DNA from 2 places in the Burkholderia diffusa genome. Region 2 is predicted to be linked to the other one. Evidence: predicted binding sites of a transcription regulator. Region 2 holds the regulator's gene; the other holds the start of a gene.
What was found. Region 2 encodes LexA, which represses DNA repair genes until DNA is damaged. Its sites were predicted from a motif close to ACTGTATNNNNATACAGT; they were not measured.
Positions count from the first base shown of each region.

Region 1: recA (recombinase RecA) is a predicted target of LexA. The motif match lies at 3,024-3,041, and genes of this name have one in related genera.

Region 1 covers NZ_CP013362.1:2,777,452-2,785,221, reverse strand. The annotation lists gene WI26_RS12840 (MFS transporter) at 1-397, opposite strand, end outside; gene WI26_RS12835 (sensor histidine kinase) at 627-2,180, opposite strand; gene WI26_RS12830 (response regulator transcription factor) at 2,198-2,926, opposite strand; gene recA (recombinase RecA) at 3,117-4,190, shown strand; gene recX (recombination regulator RecX) at 4,190-5,059, shown strand; gene WI26_RS12815 (DUF2889 domain-containing protein) at 5,206-5,814, shown strand; gene sucC (ADP-forming succinate--CoA ligase subunit beta) at 5,883-7,049, shown strand; gene sucD (succinate--CoA ligase subunit alpha) at 7,197-7,770, shown strand, end outside.
Region 2 covers NZ_CP013362.1:1,635,601-1,643,370, forward strand. The annotation lists gene WI26_RS07605 (hypothetical protein) at 1-235, shown strand, start outside; gene WI26_RS07610 (ABC transporter permease) at 287-1,120, opposite strand; gene nodI (nodulation factor ABC transporter ATP-binding protein NodI) at 1,127-2,041, opposite strand; gene WI26_RS32165 (hypothetical protein) at 2,206-2,370, opposite strand; gene WI26_RS07620 (universal stress protein) at 2,369-2,866, shown strand; gene WI26_RS07625 (DUF2939 domain-containing protein) at 2,954-3,652, opposite strand; gene WI26_RS07630 (hypothetical protein) at 3,682-4,020, opposite strand; gene lexA (transcriptional repressor LexA) at 4,047-4,694, opposite strand; gene WI26_RS07640 (sulfate ABC transporter substrate-binding protein) at 4,959-5,996, shown strand; gene cysT (sulfate ABC transporter permease subunit CysT) at 6,131-7,024, shown strand; gene cysW (sulfate ABC transporter permease subunit CysW) at 7,021-7,770, shown strand, end outside.

The sequences.
Region 1 (7,770 bases), 1.1 Mb from region 2:
GGCCCTGCAGCAGCCGCATCGCGATGAAGATCACGGGCGCCGCGATGCCGATCGACGTGTAGCCGGGCAGGAAGCCGACCACGAAGGTCGAGATGCCCATGATCACGATCGTCACGAGGAACGTGTGCTTGCGGCCGACGAGGTCGCCCAGCCGGCCGAACACGATCGCGCCGAACGGCCGCACGGCGAAGCCGGCCGCGAAGCCGAGCAGCGTGAAGATGAACGCGGCGGTCGGATTGACCCCGGAGAAGAAGCTCTTGCTGATGTAGGCCGCGAGTGATCCGGCCAGGTAAAAGTCGTACCACTCGAACACGGTGCCGAGCGACGACGCGAAGATCACCTTCTTCTCTTCGCCCGTCATCGGCGAGTGCGAAATTTGCTCGCCTAACGTTGCCATGAATCGTCTCCAAGTCCCTTGATATAGATGTGCGGCCGCCTTGGGTGGGCGGGCCTGTCGACGATTATTGGCACGGAAACTTACGGCGCACTGACTCGCGGGCACAAAACGACTGCGCGTTAACCCGTGCCGAATCGGCCGTTTCGCATCCTGATCGTGTCGCAATCGGAAGGTAAAGCGCCGGTTTCGATGCGATCGCGGTGCGGCGCGCGGCACGGATCCGCGCGTATCAGGATTGATCCGGCGCGGTGTCCGACAGCGGCAGGCTGACGCGCACGAGTGTGCCCGCCAGGCGCGGCTCGCTCTGATAGACGTGATCGTCGAGCGTCAGCGTGCCGCCGTGCTGCGCCGCGATCTCGCGCACGATCGCGAGCCCGAGGCCGCTGCCGTCGCCTTCGCGGCCGAGGATCCGGTAGAAGCGTTCGACCACGCGGTCGCGTTCCGTGGCCGGGATGCCGGGCCCGGTGTCCTCGACTTCGAGATGCACGCGCCGCGCCGCGTGCTCGGCCCGCACGCGCACGGTGATGCGGCCGCCTTCGGGCGTGTAGCGGATTGCGTTGTCGACCAGGTTGCCGAGCATCTCGCGCAGCATCACGGGATTGCCGTCGACCTCGAGCGGCGCGTCGTCTTCCGGGCCTTCGTAGCCGAGATCCATGCGCTTCGCGAGCGCGGCTTGCACCCAGTCACGCACCGTGCGGCGTGCAAGCGCGGTGATTTCGACCGGCTCGAACGTCAGCCCGCTCGCGCGGTTCTCGGCGCGCGCGAGCGCGAGCAGTTGCGTGACGAGCCGTGCGGCCTGCTCGGAACTCGTCGCGATCTGTTCGAGCGAACGCTGCACGTCGGGCGGCACGGGATGGCGCAACGCGAACTCGGCCTGCGTGCGCAGCCCCGCGAGCGGCGTCTTCATCTGGTGCGCGGCGTCGGCGATGAAGCGCTTCTGCAGCGCCATGTTCTGTTCGAGGCGCGCGAGCAGGTCGTTGAACGACGTGACGAGCGGCTCGATCTCGGGCGGCGCGCGCTGCGCCTCGACGGGCGACAGGTCGTCGGGCCGCCGTGCGCGGATATGCGCCTGCAGCGCGTTGAGCGGCGCGAGCCCGCGCGACAGCCCGAACCAGACGAGCAGGATCGCGAGCGGCAGGATCACGAATTGCGGCAGTATCACGCCCTTGATGATGTCGTTCGCGAGCGCGTTACGCTTGTCGAGCGTCTCGCCGACCTGCACGAGCACGGGCTGCGTGTTGTTCGACTCCGGCAGCGCGACGGTCGTATACGCGACGCGCACGTCGTTGCCGCGCAGCAGGTCGTCGCGAAATACGACGACGCCCGGCGGCGGGCGGTCCTCGTCGCGCGGCAGCGGCATGTCGGCCTCGCCCGCGACCAGTTCGCCGCGCGTGCCGAGCACCTGGAAATAAACGCTGTCGACGTTGTCCGCGCGCAGGAAGTCGCGCGTCTGCTGCGGCAGCGTCAGCTCGGCGACGCCGTTGACCGGATGAATCTGACGCGCGAGCACGTAAGCGTTGGTCTCGAGCGCGCGGTCGAACGGGCCGTTCGCGATCGTCTTCGCGACGAGATAGGTGACGGCGATGCTCATCGGCCACAGCAGCAGGAGCGGCGCGAGCATCCAGTCGAGGATTTCGCCGAACAGCGAGCGCGGACGCGCGGCCTCGGGCGTGTCGGTTTCATCGGGCGGCGCGAACGGGTTCTCGTAGCGCGCGTCGCGCGCGGCGTCGGCGGCCGACGGTTGATCGCCGGTCGGATGGCGGGAACGGGCCGGCGTGGCCATCGCGGCGACGGCCGGGTTCAGCGCAGCGGCGTGCCGGCGGCCGCTGACTGGGGCGCGGGCGAGTCGGCCGGCGCCGCGGGCGCGACTTTCTCAAGGCAGTAGCCGAGGCCGCGCACGGTGGAAATCCGCACGCCGCTCGGCTCGATCTTCTTGCGCAGCCGGTGCACGTACACTTCGATCGCGTTGTTGCTGACTTCCTCGCCCCATTCGCACAGATGGTCGACGAGCTGCTCCTTCGACACGAGCCGGCCGATGCGCTGCAGCAGCACTTCGAGCAGCCCGAGCTCGCGCGCGGACAAGTCGAGCACGCGCTCGTTCGCATATGCGATTCGGCCGACCTGGTCGAACGCGAGCGAGCCGTGGCGCACGACGGTCGGGCCGCCGCCCGCGCCGCGCCGGGTCAGCGCACGCACGCGCGCCTCGAGCTCGTTGAGCGCGAACGGCTTGGCCATGTAGTCGTCCGCGCCGAGGTCGAGCCCCTTCACGCGCTCGTCGACGCTGTCGGCGGCGGTCAGGATCAGCACGGGGAGATTGGAATTGCGCGCGCGCAGGCGCTTGAGCACGTCGAGCCCGGGCATCCTGGGCAGCCCGAGATCGAGGATCAGCAGGTCGAAGGACTGCATCGACAGCGCGGTATCGGCTTCGACGCCGCTCTTCACGTGGTCGACGGCATAGCCCGATTGGCGGAGTGACCGGGTGAGGCCGTCCGCGAGTATGCTGTCGTCTTCGGCGATGAGAATTCGCATGTTGCTGACCGATGGCCGGCGGGGCGTTCGCGCCGGCGCGGCTGTCTCCGAAGTTATCCGTGTACAACGCAGCCTGCATTGCGGGCTTGCATAAAACACTGTTTTTTTATACAGTGTCTGCATTCGTGGGCAGCGCTTGAAAGCGGGCGCGCCTCTGACAGACGCTGCTCATCATAGCAAAGGACGATTCATGGAAGATAGCAAGAAGGGCTCCGGGATGACCGCCGAGAAGAGCAAGGCGCTGGCGGCCGCACTCGCGCAGATCGAGAAGCAGTTCGGCAAGGGGTCGATCATGCGGATGGGCGACGGCGAAGCGGCCGAGGACATCCAGGTCGTCTCCACGGGCTCGCTGGGTCTCGATATCGCGCTCGGCGTCGGCGGCCTGCCGCGCGGCCGGGTGGTCGAGATTTACGGTCCGGAATCGTCCGGTAAAACCACGCTCACGCTGCAGGTCATCGCCGAACTGCAGAAGCTGGGCGGCACGGCAGCCTTCATCGACGCCGAGCACGCGCTCGACGTTCAATATGCGGCAAAGCTCGGCGTGAACGTGCCGGAGCTGCTGATCTCGCAGCCGGACACCGGCGAACAGGCGCTCGAAATCACCGACGCGCTGGTTCGCTCGGGCTCGATCGACATGATCGTCATCGACTCGGTCGCGGCGCTCGTGCCGAAGGCCGAAATCGAAGGCGAGATGGGCGATTCGCTGCCGGGCCTGCAGGCTCGCCTGATGTCGCAGGCACTGCGCAAGCTGACGGGCACGATCAAGCGCACGAATTGCCTCGTGATCTTCATCAACCAGATCCGGATGAAGATCGGCGTGATGTTCGGCAACCCGGAAACCACGACGGGCGGCAACGCGCTCAAGTTCTACTCGTCGGTGCGTCTGGATATCCGCCGGATCGGTTCGATCAAGAAGAACGACGAGGTGATCGGCAACGAAACCCGCGTGAAGGTCGTCAAGAACAAGGTGTCGCCGCCGTTCCGCGAAGCGATCTTCGACATCCTGTATGGCGAAGGTATTTCGCGCCAGGGCGAGATCATCGATCTCGGCGTTCAGGCGAAGATCGTCGACAAGGCAGGCGCTTGGTACAGCTACAACGGCGAGAAGATCGGCCAGGGCAAGGATAACGCGCGTGAATTCCTGCGCGAGAATCCGGAAATCGCGCGCGAGATCGAAAACCGCATTCGCGAATCGCTCGGCGTTGCCGCCATGCCGGATGGTGCAGGGCTCGACGAAGCCGAGGCGATGGACGAAGAAGAGTGATGGTCGGGCGCCGAGGTCAGGCTGGCGAACCGGAACCGAGCGACGTGCCCGACACGGCGGGTCGCTCCGGCCGGCAAGCCGAATCCTCGGGGGCCCACCGGCGGAGCGCGGGCAGTCATGCCGCGCGCCGCACCGCGACGAGGGCATCCGAGGATGCCCTCGTTTCGTTTGAGATGACCGCGCCGGTCGATCCGTTCGACGACGACGAATCGTTCGACGCGCACGACCGGTCGCGCCGTCGCGTATCCGGTGTCAGCTTTCCGGGCGAGCGTGCGGATGATGCATCTGCGTCGGTCAAGGAAGATGTGTATACACGCAGCAGCCAGCATCCGCGTCGCACGCGTCGTGCGTCCGGCGGTTCCGCCGGCACTGCTTCAGGCGATGAATCCGGCGCCACCGAGCGCAAGTCGTCGAAACCGCAGCGTTCGCTGAAGGGCCGCGCGCTCGGCTATTTGTCCCGGCGCGAGTACAGCCGGGCCGAACTTGCGCGCAAGCTCGCACCGTATGTCGGTGAGGACGAATCCGTCGAGCCGGTGCTCGATGCACTGGAAAAGGAAGGCTGGCTGTCGGACGCACGCTTTGCCGAGAGCCTCGTGCATCGCCGCGCGTCGCGCGTCGGCGTCGCGCGCATCGTCAGCGAACTGAAGCGTCATGCGGTCGGCGACAGTCTCGTCGAGGAAGTGAATGCGCAACTGCGCGAGACCGAGTGGGCACGCGCGCAGGCCGTCTGGCGCAAGAAATTCGGTGCACTGCCGCAAACGCCCGCCGAGCGCGCGAAGCAGGCGCGCTTCCTTGCCGCGCGTGGCTTCTCGAGCTCGACCATCGTGAAGTTGCTGAAGGTCGGCGACGATTTCCCGATCGACGACTGACCGGCTCGGTCGCGCGCGCTGCGCGCGATTTTGCTGCAATGCAACCGTTTCCGGACAGGCGGGAATACCCGCCTTCGCGGCCGGATGCCTCAAATACCCAATATGCTAAAATCCACGGGTTTTCCTCTTCGGCCTCAACCTCCAGCATGCCGCTATCCGAGCCCGTGCCCCGTCAGTTGCGACATCGACGCGCAATCCGAGCGGAAGCCTACGAGCGCGGCGACGGCTTGTGGGACATCGAAGCCTGCCTGACCGACCACAAGCCGCGCGATGTCGCGCTTGCGTCGGGCATCCGGCCCCAGGGCCTGCCGATCCACGAACTCTGGCTGCGCGTGACTATCGATCGTGACCTCAATGTCGTCGACGCCGAAGCGTCTTCGGAGTGGGTTCCCTATCCCGGTCACTGTCAAACCGCCCCTCCCGCCTATCGGGCCCTCATCGGGCTCAATCTCTTCCGCAATTTCCGCCGCAACGCGAACCGGCTGCTCGCCGGTGTCGAAGGCTGCTCCCATCTCACCGAACTGTGCGCCGTGCTGCCGACGGCAGCGATCCAGGCGTTCGCCGGTGATGTGTGGAATGTGCGCGAGGAGGGCGGCGAAGGGCCGGACCACGACGGCGAACACGCCGAACCGCCCTTCCAGCTCGGCCGCTGCCGCGCGTTGCGGTTCGACGGCGAGGTCGTGCGGCAGTACTACCCGCGGTGGTATGGGCCGATTCGGCCGGATCTGCCCGGTGAAGGCAGCACGAAGGAATGAACGGAAATCATTCGAAGAAGCGTCTTAAGCGACATTTCATCCAACTCTCAGACTGAAGGGAATCACGCATGAAGATTCACGAGTACCAGGGTAAGGAAATCCTGCGGAAATTCGGAGTCGCGGTACCGCGCGGCAAGCCGGCGTTCTCGGTTGATGAGGCCGTCAAGGTGGCAGAAGAGCTGGGCGGCCCGGTGTGGGTCGTGAAGGCTCAGATTCACGCGGGTGGCCGTGGCAAGGGCGGCGGCGTGAAGGTGGCGAAGTCGATCGAGCAGGTGCGCGAATACGCGAGCCAGATCCTCGGCATGCAGCTCGTCACGCACCAGACCGGTCCGGAAGGCCAGAAGGTCAACCGTCTGCTGATCGAAGAAGGCGCCGACATCAAGCAGGAACTGTATGTCAGCCTCGTCGTCGATCGCGTGTCGCAAAAGATCGTTCTGATGGGTTCGAGCGAAGGCGGCATGGACATCGAAGAAGTCGCCGAAAAGCACCCGGAACTGATCCACAAGGTCATCGTCGAGCCGTCGACGGGCCTGCTCGACGCACAGGCCGACGACCTCGCAGCGAAGATCGGCGTGCCGGCTGCTTCGATCCCGCAAGCGCGCGCGATCCTGCAAGGCCTGTACAAGGCATTCTGGGAAACCGACGCGTCGCTGGCTGAAATCAACCCGCTGAACGTCTCGGGCGACGGCAAGGTCACCGCACTCGACGCGAAGTTCAACTTCGACTCGAACGCGCTGTTCCGCCACCCGGAAATCGTCGCGTACCGCGACCTGGACGAAGAAGATCCGGCTGAAATCGAAGCGTCGAAGTTCGACCTCGCGTACATCTCGCTCGACGGCAACATCGGCTGTCTCGTGAACGGTGCTGGCCTCGCGATGGCGACGATGGACACGATCAAGCTGTTCGGCGGCGAGCCGGCGAACTTCCTGGACGTCGGCGGTGGCGCTACGACCGAGAAGGTCACGGAAGCGTTCAAGCTGATGCTGAAGAACCCGGGCCTGAAGGCGATCCTCGTGAACATCTTCGGCGGCATCATGCGCTGCGACGTGATCGCGGAAGGCGTGATCGCCGGTTCGAAGGCCGTGAACCTGAACGTGCCGCTCGTCGTGCGCATGAAGGGCACGAACGAGGACCTCGGCAAGAAGATGCTGGCCGATTCGGGCCTGCCGATCATCTCGGCGGACAGCATGGAAGAGGCTGCGCAGAAGGTCGTCGCGGCTGCCGCAGGCAAGTAAAGAAGCGCCCCCGGACCTGGCGCTACGCGCCGGGCTCTGCGGGGGGTCAAGAAAACTTGGGGCGGCCCGGCGTTTTCTTGGCGCGCTAATGAACACGCATGGCGGCGCGCTTCGCACGCGACGCCAATCGAACAGAGGTCAAAATACATGTCGATTCTGATCAACAAGGACACGAAGGTCATCACGCAGGGCATTACCGGCAAAACCGGTCAGTTCCATACGCGCGCCTGCCGTGAATACGCAAACGGCCGCGAAGCATTCGTCGCGGGCGTGAACCCGAAGAAGGCCGGCGAAGACTTCGAAGGCATTCCGATCTACGCGAGCGTCAAGGAAGCGAAGGCAGAAACCGGCGCGACCGTGTCGGTCATCTACGTTCCGCCGGCAGGCGCGGCCGCTGCGATCTGGGAAGCGGTCGAAGCCGACCTGGATCTCGCGATCTGCATCACGGAAGGCATCCCCGTGCGCGACATGATCGAAGTGAAGGACCGCATGCGTCGCGAAGGCCGCAAGACGCTGCTGCTCGGGCCGAACTGCCCGGGCACGATCACGCCGGACGAACTGAAGATCGGCATCATGCCGGGTCACATCCACCGCAAGGGCCGCATCGGCGTCGTGTCGCGTTCGGGCACGCTGACGTATGAAGCCGTTGCTCAGCTGACGGCACTGGGCCTTGGCCAGTCGTCGGCAGTCGGCATCGGCGGCGACCCGATCAATGGTCTGA
Region 2 (7,770 bases):
TCCGGTGAACGGCCTGTGGCCGCAGAAGATGCTGGTGTCGTTCGACGGTCCCGTCGACGAGGCCGACGCGGAAGAACTGCGCGCGGTCTACCTCGTCGCCGACGATCCGGGTACGCAGTTCCGCGTCGAATGGCATCGCGCCGACGGCAAGCTCGGTCGCCACGAGGGCGGCCCGCTGGCGACTGTCGCATTCCTGACCGACGTCGAGATCCCGTGGAGCGACGACGACGAGTAACGTCGTCGCCGTTTCATCGCAGCATCGAGCCGGCGCAGCGCGCGCCGGTCGTCAGCGCATCATCCGCCGCCGGAACAGCCACGCGGAGACCACGAATCCGCCGAGTGCATAGCCGGCGAGCACCGCGAGATGCAGGCCGACGTCCGTCGCCGGCCGGCCGAGCATCGCGGGGCGGATCAGTTCGACCGCGTTCGCGAGCGGCAACATCTGCGCCGCGTGCTGCGCGACCGGAGGCAATTGCGTGATCGGGAAGAACACGCCCGACAGCAGCAGCATCGGCGTCAGCACGAGCGTCTGATAGAACATGAAAAAATCGTAGGATGGCGCGAGCGCGGTGACGATCATCGCCGTGCTCGCGAACGCGAGGCCGGCGAGTGCGATCACGGGCAACGCCGCCAGCATCGACGGAAACCGCGCATAGCCAAGCAGGCCCGCGACGAGCATGATCGCGACGCCGGACAGCAGCGCCTTGCTCGCCCCCCAGACAATCTCCCCGAGCACGATGTCGCCCAGCGCGAGCGGCGTGTGCATGATCGCTTCCCAGGTGCGCTGCACGTGCATCCGCGAGAAGCCCGAATACATCGACTCGAAGCTCGCGGACATCATCACGCTCGAACCGACCGTGCCGGCCGCGAGGAACGCGATATACGACACGCCGTCGACGTGGCCGAGCATCAGACCGAGCCCGAACCCCAGCCCGAACAGGTAGATCATGGGATCCGCGAGATTGCCGAACAGCGAGGCGAGCGCGAGCTTGCGCCACACGAGGTAGTTGCGTCGCCACACGGCAATCCAGTTGGTGGCATTCGCGGGCAGCGCGATCGCGAAGCGTGATTCGCGTGGCGGTGCGGACGGCGCGGTGGCGGAATAGTTGCGTACGTCCATGATCGATCAGTCCTGCATTTCGCGGCCCGTGAGCCGCAGGAACACGTCCTCCAGATTGGCCGGACGATGCAGATAACGCAATCCCGTGCGACCCTTGAGCCGCGCACTGAGCGGCTCGGGATCGGTCACGTAGCAGAACAGCGTCTCGCCGCTGATCTCGGTGTGCTTCGCGAACGGCGCCAGTTCGTCGCGCAGCGCGACCGGTTCGGGCCCGTAGATCTCGATCACGTCGCAGCCGATTTCCGATTCGATCAGCGCGTGCGGCGCGCCTTCGGCGATCTTTCGGCCTTCCTCGATCACGCACAGCCGGTCGCACAGGCGCTCGGCTTCTTCCATGAAGTGCGTGGTGATGAGGATCGTCTTGCCGCGCGCGAGCAGCGATCTCAACCGCTCCCACATCAGGTGCCGCGCCTGCGGATCGAGGCCTGTCGTCGGCTCGTCGAGCACCAGCACGTCGGGATCGTTGACGAGCGCGCGAGCGAGCGTGAGGCGGCGCTTCATGCCGCCCGACAGCTCGCCGACCTTCGCATCGGCCTTGTTTTCCAGCTTCGCGAATTCGAGCAGCGGTTGCACGAGCGCGCGTGCGGCGTGTGCCGACATCCCGAAATAGCGGCTGAACACGAGCAGGTTCTCGCGGACCGTGAAGTCGGGGTCGAGATTGTCGAACTGCGGAACGACGCCGACGCGCTGGCGCGCATGCCGCGCGCGCGACGGAACCGGCTCGCCGCAGAGTGAAATGGTGCCGGCGTCGGGATACGCGAGGCCGAGCAGCATCTTCAGCGTCGTGGTCTTGCCGGCGCCGTTCGGCCCGAGCAGGCCATAGCATTCGCCGGCCTGCACGTGGAAGGACAGGTCGTTGACGACGAGCTTGTCGCCATAGCGCTTTTCGACGTTCCGGAAATCGATCGGTGCAACGGACATGGGCAGGTTGTCGTTGTAAGCGGACGCAGACGCCTTTCGCGGCCGGTCGGACGGACATGCCGGCCAGCGAACGGATCGGATGAATGCGTGTCACACGGGCATGACCGAGGCGAACGCACGTCGACGGCACGAACGGGCCATTCTAGTGCATCGTCTGCGTCTGTTCAGGGCGCGCCCGCGCGGCACGGTGCATGCGTGCATGGATCGTGCACCGCATCATCGCCGACGCGCCGCGCGTGGCGAATCAGCGTTTTCCATCCCTTGCGTCCGGGATTGCGGCGCACCATGATGAGTGCATAGGGTACGTAGTCGCGATAGGGAGGTTTCATGGCTAGCTACAACAAGATTCTGCTGTGCTACGACGGCACGCTCGAAGGACGCAAGGCATTGCGGTGCGGTGCCAATCTCGCGCTGGACCTGAAGGCGGAAACGCATTTGTTGTCGGTCGTCGACATGCGTTCGAGCATCGCGCAAAGCGCGGGGCTGCTGACCGACGTCGCGTGCGGCCGTTTCGAGGAAACCGCGCGCGAGATCCTGCAGGAAGGCGTGAACTGGCTGCGCGAGCGCGGCGTTCAGGCGGAAGGCCATTTCGCCTTTGGCTATCCGATCGACGAAATCGCGAATCTCGCGACGGAATTGAAGGTCGACCTCGTCGTCGTCGGCCATCGGTGCCGCAGCGGGTTGTCGAGATGGTGGATGGGGTCGGGCAACACACAGCTGCTCGACCGCGTGAACTGCAGCATTCTGGTCGCATGTTCGTCGGCGGAAGAGCAAAAGGCCGAGATCGCACGCGAACGCGAAGCGGCCACCGCGAGCGGCAAGTAACGCAAGGATCGTGCGACCGGCTGGGTCGTATCGCGATTCATGCCGGTCGCGCACGGTGCCGCTGGCATCTGCGCCGGTTGCGGCCGCTCAGGCGTGCAGGTCGATTGCGGACAGCTTCCACGAGAACAGGCCGGAGCGGTGGAAGATCGCCGCATACCGCGTGCCGTCCGCGCTGCGCTGGTAGGTCACGACAAATTCATCCATATTCCGGTAGCCGGCGCTCGTTTGCTGCGGATGGCCCGCCTCGCCGGGACTGGCAGTTGTGGGGGCGGTGGCTGGCGCAGATGCGCTCGAGGCGGTGGCATTGCTGGCCGGTACGGGGGCGCTCGCCGGATTGGCCGGCGGCGCGGCCGGTGCGTTGCCAGTCGCAGCGCCTGACGGCGGGCTCGACCATTCGGGCGGGCGTTCCCCCGGATTGCCTCGCGGGGGAATGCCGCTCATCAGCGCCGCTACCCCTTCCGGTGTCGCATAGGCATCGACCAGCGGACCGATCAATGCAGATCCGATCAGCGCGCCAATCACTGCGAACGGATTGTCCTTCTTCACTGCGTCGATTCGGCGCATCAGTTCTTCCGTGACCTGCTGCTTCAGGCTGATGCGCAGCGACGGAAAATCGACATATTCGCTGACCGCTTGCGCATCGCGCGCGTCGATTGCCGATTTCAGGCGACCGAGCGCGACGTACGGTGATGCGTATGCATAGCTGATCGCCGTCAGGACGGCGACGGCCAGCACGACGATCAGCAAGTGCTTGAGCCGCCACGCGCGGCCCGAAGATCCAGTCACGATGCCTCCGGTGCGGACAGGTTCCGCACTCAGAGACCGCCGTGCGTGGCTGATCGTTCCTCCGCGATGCAGCGATCGATCATTCGGCACACGGCATCGATCGTCCCGACCATGATCAGGCGCGAGCGGCCGTGATAGACGCGCACGGGCGCACGGCGCGCCGGTTCCGCATGATTCAGGCCGGCGTTCAGCGACACCCGCGCGAATGCGGGAAGCGCTGACGGCAGCAGCGACGCCTGCCGTTCAACTGCGACTTCTTGGCTCACCACGGGCGCCGCGGCGGACAGCGGTGCGCAGGGCGTGCGGCCGCGCAGGTGACGCAGGCGGCCGAATTGACGGAAAGGCAGCAGACGGGAAAGGCGTTCCATGATGTTCTCCTCAGAGAGACCGATTGTCAGAGTTCGCCCGAGCGGATCAGCCCGACGGCGATGCCTTCCAGCGCGAATTCCGCGCTGCCGGCCTTGACGAAGATGTTTTCGTAATCCGGGTTCTCCGCGATCAGCTCGAGACCGCCGGGCCGGCGCTTCAGGCGCTTGACCGTGACGTCGTCGCCGAGGCGCGCGACGATGATCTGGCCGTCCTTCGCTTCCGTGCGCTTCTGCACGGCGAGGAGGTCGCCGTCAAGAATGCCGGCGTCGCGCATCGACAGGCCGCGCACTTTCAGCAGGTAATCGGGCTTGCTGGTGAACAGCGCGGGATCGCACGCGTAGTGCTGCGAGATGTGCTCCTGCGCGAGGATCGGGCTACCGGCCGCCACGCGGCCGACGAGCGGCAGCGACAGTTGCATCAGGCCGGCGTGCGGCAACGTGAACTGATGCGGGGCGTCGTCGATGCCGAGCAGGCGGATGCCGCGCGACGCGCCGGCGGCCAGTTCGATCACACCCTTGCGCGCCAGTGCACGGAGATGTTCCTCGGCCGCGTTCGGCGAGCTGAAACCCAGCTCTGCCGCAATCTCGGCGCGCGTGGGCGGGAAACCGGAGCGCTCGATCGCGCGGCGGATCAAATCGAACACTTGCTGCTGACGGGCAGTGAGTTTGGTCATGGCTGAACTGTATGGATAGACAGTGAGCTGTATTTTTATACAGTACTTCGCGAATTTCAAGTGTTACTTGAGGTTCGACGCGATCGCATCGGTTCCGATGCGATTTTGCGACGCCCGGACGCCGGATCGTCCGCCGCAACCGTCCGTCCCGTCTGCGTTAGCACTTTTGAGTATTAAAAAATGAAGAACGATTATTTTTAATCATGTAACCCGTTCGTTAGACTGGCCCGACATCGCAATACCGACAACACTGGAGAACCAAGGATGGTGAAGCGCAACACGGGGCTGGTGGGCGGAGTGGGCCGCCTGATCGCAACACTGGCGCTGGGCGCGGCGGCGGCGCTCGGCGTCGCGACGCATGCCCAGGCCGATACGACGTTCCTGAACGTGTCCTACGATCCGACGCGCGAGTTGTACCAGGACTTCAACCAGGCGTTTGGCAAGGAGTGGAAGGCGAAGACGGGCGAGACGGTCAACTTCAAGCAATCGCACGGCGGCTCGGGCGCGCAGGCGCGCTCAGTGCTCGACGGCTTGCAGGCCGACGTCGTGACGCTCGCGCTCGCCTACGACATCGACGCGCTCGCCAACAAGGGGCTGGTCAACAAGGACTGGCAGAAGCGCCTGCCGGACAATGCATCGCCGTACACGTCGACGATCGTGTTCCTCGTGCGCAAGGGCAACCCGAAAGGGATCAAGGACTGGGACGACCTGACCAGGCCGGGCATCTCGATCGTCACGCCGAACCCGAAGACGTCGGGCGGCGCGCGCTGGAACTACCTGGCCGCATGGGCATACGCCGTCCACAAGCCGGGCGGCAGCGAGCAGAGCGCGAAGGAATTCGTGACGAAGCTCTACAAGAACGCGGGCGTGCTCGACTCGGGCGCGCGCGGTGCGACGACAAGCTTCGTGCAGCGCGGGATCGGCGACGTGCTGATCGCGTGGGAAAACGAGGCATTCCTGTCGATCAAGGAATTCGGCACCGACAAGTTCGAGATCGTCGTGCCGTCGGTGAGCATCCTGGCCGAACCGCCCGTTGCGGTGGTCGACAAGGTGGTGGACAAGAAGGGCACGCGCAAGCTGGCCGAGGCCTACCTGAATTTCCTGTACAGCCCGCAGGGCCAGGAAATCGCGGCGCGCAACTACTACCGCCCGCGGTCGAAGAACGTGCCCGCGGAGCTGACGAAGCAGTTCCCGAAGCTGAAGCTGTACACGGTCGACGACACGTTCGGCGGCTGGACGAATGCGCAGAAGACGCATTTTGCGGACGGCGGAGTGTTCGACTCGATCTACAAGCCGCAATAACGCCACGCAGCAAGCCATAACGACAGCGGCGCGCCACGAGAGCGCGCCGCATCCCCGACCGCCCGCCGGCGCGATTCCCCGCGTCGGCGTTTGCGTCGGGCCCATGAGCAGCAACGACCCAGCAAGAGCATCCGATGACGACGTACACCTTTCGCAAGCCGAGCGCGCTGCCCGGTTTCGGCGTGACGCTCGGCATCACGGTGGCCTATTTGAGCCTCGTGGTGCTGATTCCGCTCGCCGCCACGTTCCTGAAGACCGCGACGCTGTCGTGGGACCAGTTCGTTACCGCCGTCACGTCGCCGCGCGTGCTCGCATCGTACCGGCTGACGTTCTCCGCCGCGCTCGGCGGTGCATTGATCAACGCCGTGTTCGGCTTTCTCGTCGCGTGGGTGCTGGTGCGCTACACGTTCCCGTTCAAGCGCCTCGTCGACGCGATCGTCGACCTGCCGTTCGCGCTGCCGACGTCCGTCGCCGGCATCTCGCTTGCCGCGGTCTATGCGACCAACGGCTGGGTGGGTCAGTATCTCGCGCCGTTCGGCATCAAGATCGCGTTCACGCCGGTCGGCGTGCTGGTGGCGCTGACCTTCATCGGGTTGCCGTTCGTCGTGCGAACCGTTCAGCCGGTGCTCGAGGATTTCGAGCGCGAGCAGGAAGAGGCCGCCGCATGCCTCGGCGCATCGCGCTGGCTGACGTTCCGCCGCGTCGTGCTGCCGGCCGTGCTGCCGGCGCTGCTCACAGGGTTCGCGCTGGCATTCGCGCGCGCGCTCGGTGAATACGGGTCGGTCATCTTCATCGCCGGCAACGTGCCGATGAAATCCGAGATCACGTCGCTGCTGATCATCACGAAGCTCGAGCAGTACGACTATGCGGGCGCGACCGCGCTGGCGGTCGTGATGCTGGTCGTGTCGTTCCTGATGCTGCTGTTGATCAACACGCTGCAGTGGTATCTGCAGCGCCGCACGAGCAAGGGCGCGAGCGGCCCCGCGCCGGCGACCGGCATCGTTGCCGCAGCAGGAGGCCAGCAATGACCCGGAAGTCCAGCGCCGTGCTGAACGGTCCCTCCGCCGCTCCCGTGCGCGCCGCGAAGCGGCTCGACCCCGTCAGCGAGCCGCGCGCCGTGCGCTGGCTGCTGATTGGCGTCGCGCTGGCGTTCCTGGCGTTCTTCCTCGTCGTGCCGCTCGCCGCGGTGTTCTTCGAGGCGCTGCGCAAGGGCGTCGGCTTCTATCTCGAATCGCTCGCCGATCCCGACGCATGGTCGGCGATCAAGCTGACGCTGACCGTCGCCGTGATCGCGGTGCCGCTGAACCTCGTGTTCGGCGTGTGCGCATCGTGGGCGATCGCGAAGTTCGAATTCCGCGGCAAGGCGTTGCTGACCACGCTGATCGACCTGCCGTTCTCCGTGTCGCCGGTGATCTCGGGCCTCGTCTATGTGCTGCTGTTCGGCGCGCAAGGCTGGCTCGGCCCGTGGCTGCAGGATCACGACGTGCAGATCATCTTCGCGGTGCCGGGCATCGTGCTCGCGACGATCTTCGTCACGTTCCCGTTCGTCGCGCGCGAGCTGATTCCGCTGATGCAGGCGCAGGGCACCGACGAGGAAGAGGCCGCGCGCGTGCTCGGTGCATCGGGCTGGCAGATCTTCCGGCGTGTGACGCTGCCGAACGTGAAGTGGGGCCTGCTGTACGGCGTGATCCTGTGCAATGCACGCGCGATGGGCGAGTTCGGCGCGGTGTCGGTCGTGTCCGGCCACATCCGCGGCGTGACCGACACGATGCCG